Regions from separate parts of the Streptomyces sp. NPDC001933 genome, predicted to be linked through region 1. Evidence: predicted binding sites of a transcription regulator. Region 1 holds the regulator's gene; the other holds the start of a gene.
The links. Region 1 encodes HspR, which represses chaperone genes until heat shock. Its sites were predicted from a motif close to TTGAGNNNNNNNNNCTCAA; they were not measured.
Positions count from the first base shown of each region.

Region 1 (2,395 bases):
TGCCAGACCTGCCTCGGCACCGGCCAGGTCTCGCGCGGCACCGGCGGCGGCTTCTCGCTCACCGACCCCTGCGTGGACTGCAAGGGCCGGGGCCTCATCGCCCAGGACCCGTGCGATGTCTGCAAGGGCAGCGGACGGGCGAAGTCCTCCAAGACCATGCAGGTCAGGATTCCGGCGGGCGTCTCGGACAACCAGCGGATCCGGCTGCGCGGCAAGGGCGGTCCGGGCGAGCGCGGCGGACCGGCCGGCGATCTGTACGTCGTGGTCCACGTCGACGCCCACCCGGTCTTCGGCCGCAGGGGCGACAACCTCACGGTCACCGTGCCCGTCGACTTCACGGAGGCGGCACTCGGCGGCGAGGTGAAGGTGCCCACGCTCGGCGGTCCGGCGGTCACGCTGAAACTGCCCCCGGGCACTCCCAACGGGCGCACGATGCGCGCCCGCGGCAAGGGCGCCGTACGCAAGGACGGCACCCGGGGCGACCTGCTGGTCACCGTCGAGGTGAAGGTGCCGGGCGACCTCAGCAACGAGGCCAGGGACGCCCTGGAGGCCTACCGGAAGGCGACCGCGGGCCAGGACCCGCGGGCGGAGCTGTTCCAGGCAGCGAAGGGAGCTTGAGGTGGACGGCCGACGACGCAATCCGTACGAACTGACCGATGAATCCCCGGTGTACGTGATCTCGATCGCGGCCCAGCTCTCGGGCCTGCACCCGCAGACACTGCGCCAGTACGACCGTCTCGGCCTCGTCTCGCCCGATCGCACGGCCGGGCGCGGCAGGCGCTACTCGGCCCGCGACATCGAGCTGTTGCGCACCGTGCAGCAGCTGTCGCAGGACGAGGGCATCAACCTCGCCGGTATCAAGCGCATCATCGAGCTGGAGAACCAGGTTGCCGCGCTCCAGCAGCGCGTCGCCGAGCTCTCGGCGGCAGTGGACGGCGCGGCACAGGCGATGCAGCAGCGCGAGGCCCAGGTGCACGCCTCGTACCGGCGCGATCTGGTGCCGTATCAGGACGTCCAGCAGACCAGCGCGCTGGTGGTCTGGCGGCCGAAGCGGCCGAAGGACTGAACGCGGGGCCTCAAGGGCCGGGGAGGCGGCTCACGGGCCGGTTCCCCGGCCCTTTGCCGTACACCGCCGCGAACCGGTGAAGCCGCTCGCGGGGCGGGGCCCTCAGCGCTGCTCCTCCTCCAGCATCCCCGACCGTGCTATCAGATAGCCGAGCTGGGCCCGGCTGTTGCTGCCGAGCGCGGCGGCGAGCTTGGCGACGTGGGCCCGGCAGGTGCGGACGTTCATGCCGAGGCGGCGGGCGATGGAGTCGTCCACATGGCCCTCCACGAGGAGCTGGGCGATGGAGCGCTGCACCCCGCTGATGCCCAGGGAGGTCGGTTCGTACTTGACCTCCTCCCGCAGGGGAGCCGCTCTGGTCCAGAGCTGCTCGAACACGTTGGCCAGGTACTCGACCAGCCCGGGATGGCGTAGTTCCAGGGCGACTTGGTCGTCGTCGCTGGCCGGGATGAAGGCGACGGTCCGGTCGAACACGATCAGGCGGCCGATGAGCTCTTCGAGCGTGCGTATCTCCATGTTGTCGTCGGCCATGCGTTCCGCGTACGCGAGCGTGCTGGGGCTGTGGCGAGCGGTGTGCTGGTAGAGGGTGCGGATGCCGACGCCGCGGTGGACGACGGACAGGCCGCGCTCCAGCGACTTGCTGAGACGGTCCTCGCTGCGGCCGCCGCCGGGCTGGACGGTGAGCACTTCGGTGCGGCACTCTGCGGTGGCGAGATCGAGGGCCGCGTTGATCCGGTTCACGCCCTCCAGCACGGTGATGGCGTGGGTGCTGGGCGGTCCCAGAGTGCTGATGTCCATGAACGGCTCGAACGACTCCGTCAGTTCGACCGAGTGCCGGCGCCGTTCCAGGATCTCGCGCTCGATGGGATGCAGATGTTGTGCGAGAGCGGTGGACGGCGGAACGGGCCGGAGCCAGGCCGGGTCGTCCGGATCGGGATGCAGAAGCGCGAACTCCATCAGGCAGGGCGCCGGTTCCACTTCGGCGCGGGCGATGCGTCCCAGCCGCAAAGCACTGGCGTAAAGCCCTGCTCCCGCGTCGCACAGTTCGGTGATCCCATGAGAATGTGTCGGCTTTGTGTTGCTTGTGGTCATATCGTCACCCCCCAGGTTCCTGAACATGCAAGAACATGATGCATCTACGCGGTGGTGCTTGCGTGCCCAGGTGAGACATCGTCTTAGGTGCGGGGGAGAAGAATCCACAAGTGAGGACGAAGCCGACTATGTATAAGCGAATGCATCGCTCGGCGCTTGCCGTCTCGTTCGTCGCGGCCCTGGGGGTCGGGCTGGTGGGCGGCAGCGACATTGGCTGGAGCGAGGACAGCGTTGCCGGTG
Region 1 covers NZ_JBIASS010000014.1:17,791-20,185, forward strand. The annotation lists gene dnaJ (molecular chaperone DnaJ) at 1-618, shown strand, start outside; gene ACFYY7_RS29475 (heat shock protein transcriptional repressor HspR) at 620-1,066, shown strand; gene ACFYY7_RS29480 (helix-turn-helix transcriptional regulator) at 1,169-2,155, opposite strand; gene ACFYY7_RS29485 (hypothetical protein) at 2,296-2,395, shown strand, end outside.

Region 2 (2,395 bases), on a different contig from region 1:
TGGCGGGCTGTTCGAACGGTGAGAGGAAGGCTGTCCCGGAACTTCCCAAGCGAATCTGTTGGAACGCGTTCGCCAGTAGTGACGTGTCGCCCATCCTGCCAGCGGGTGACAAAGCTGCCGTGTATCACAGGCCTTTCGTGTTGGTCGATGATCTCGACTCTGTGACATGTTCCCTCGACATTGATGGCGCTCCGACGTTTCTGGCAATCGCCACTCTCCGAGGCTTCGAGGATCAGATCGACTGGACTTCAATGGACAAAGCCAAGCCGCAACCGATCGACGTGGGAAAGAAGGGCATCCTCTGGGACATCGGCGCTGCCACCTATTTCACCTGCGAACCCTCCAGGGGTCCTAACTCGCCGGGAAAGTACATCGACCTTTTCGTCAACGCGGGTAGCGCCCCTGATAAGGGCAAGCTGCAGAGGGTCCTGCCGGCACTTCTGAAGCAGTTCGTGACTTTTGCTCAGCGCGAGCTGAAGTGCGCTGCGAGCAATGGAAATTGAATTCCCGATCGATTCGAATGATCGGCAGTTCGGCATCGATCGGAGACTCGGTGGGATTCCTCCGGGTATGTAGCTGAGCCCCCGGATTCGATGGGGATCCCGGATCACGCCGTGGTGTCCAGCTCCTGCCGCCCGAACGCCTTCGGGCGGCAGATCAGGGGTCCCATGAGCCTTGCCACGGTGTCCGTCCGTCGCCCGGAGCCTGCCCGCGAGCTCCTGCTGCGTCTTGAGCCGCTTCGTGAGCGCGCGCGTGCGGCCGACGGTGGCCCGGTCGGATGATCGCTCACAGCGAACACACCCCGGGGAACAACGGACGGCTCAGGAGCATTGAGTCTGCATAGCTCAACTTGACTGCCGAAGGGGAGATCATGGCTACCGATTCCAATGCGGTCACTCCGCTCGCCCTGCCCGTGCTGCCGCTCGACGACGAGGTCGTGCTGCCCGGGATGGTGGTGCCTCTGGACCTGTCCGACACCGATGTACGTGCCGCCGTGGAGGCCGCGCAGGCCGCGGCCCGTGACGGGGGCGGCAAGCCCGAGGTGCTTCTGGTGCCGCGGATCGACGGTACGTACACCGGCACCGGTGTCATCGGCACCGTCGAGCAGGTCGGACGGCTTTCGGACGGAGATCCGGGCGCGCTCATCCGCGGCCGGGGCCGGGTGCGGATCGGGGCCGGGACCAGCGGGCCGGGCGGGGCGCTCTGGGTGGAGGGGATCCGGGTCGACGCGATCGTCCCCGATCCGCTCCCCGGAGCCGCCGCCGAGTTGGTCAAGGAGTACAAGGCGCTCGCCACCAGCTGGCTGAAGAAGCGCGGCGCCTGGCAGGTCGTGGACCGGGTCCAGCAGATCGAGGACATCTCCGCGCTCGCCGACAATTCCGGTTACTCGCCCTTCCTCACCACCGCCCAGAAGGTGCAGCTCCTGGAGACCACGGACCCGGTCGCCCGGCTGAAGCTCGCCATCCAGTGGCTCGGCGAACACCTCGCCGAGCAGGACGTCGCCGAGTCCATCGCCAAGGACGTCCAGGAGGGTGTCGACAAGCAGCAGCGCGAATTCCTGCTGCGGCGCCAGCTCGAAGCCGTCCGCAAGGAGCTCTCCGAACTCAACGGTGATCCGGAGGACGAGTCCGACGACTACCGGGCCCGCGTCGAGGCCGCCGACCTTCCTGAGCATGTCCGCGAGGCCGCGCTCAAGGAGGTCGACAAGCTGGAGCGCTCCTCCGACCAGAGCCCTGAGGGCTCCTGGATCAGGACCTGGCTCGACACCGTCCTCGAACTGCCGTGGAACGAACGGACCGAGGACGCGTACGACATCCGGGGCGCGCAGCAGGTGCTCGACGCCGAGCACGCGGGGCTCCAGGACGTGAAGGAGCGCATCACCGAGTACCTGGCCGTCCGCAAGCGGCGCTCCGACCGGGGGCTCGGCGTGGTCGGCGGGCGGCGCGGCGGTGCCGTGCTGGCGCTGGTGGGGCCTCCGGGCGTGGGCAAGACCTCGCTCGGTGAGTCCGTCGCGCACGCCATGGGCCGCAAGTTCGTCCGCGTCGCCCTCGGCGGTGTGCGGGACGAGGCGGAGATCCGGGGCCACCGGCGTACGTACGTGGGCGCCCTGCCGGGACGCATCGTGCGGGCCATCAAGGAGGCCGGCTCGATGAACCCGGTCGTCCTGCTCGACGAGATCGACAAGGTGGGATCCGACTTCCGGGGCGACCCGGCCGCCGCCCTCCTCGAAGTCCTCGACCCGGCGCAGAACCACACCTTCCGTGACCACTACCTGGAGGTCGAGCTCGACCTCAGCGACGTTGTCTTCCTGGCCACGGCCAATGTGCTCGAAGCCATCCCGGAGGCCCTGCTCGACCGCATGGAGCTGGTCAGGCTCGACGGCTACACCGAGGAC
Region 2 covers NZ_JBIASS010000003.1:286,889-289,283, reverse strand. The annotation lists gene ACFYY7_RS09060 (hypothetical protein) at 84-503, shown strand; gene lon (endopeptidase La) at 872-2,395, shown strand, end outside.
Region 2: a site for HspR is predicted at 831-849, ahead of lon (endopeptidase La). Genes of this name have one in related genera too.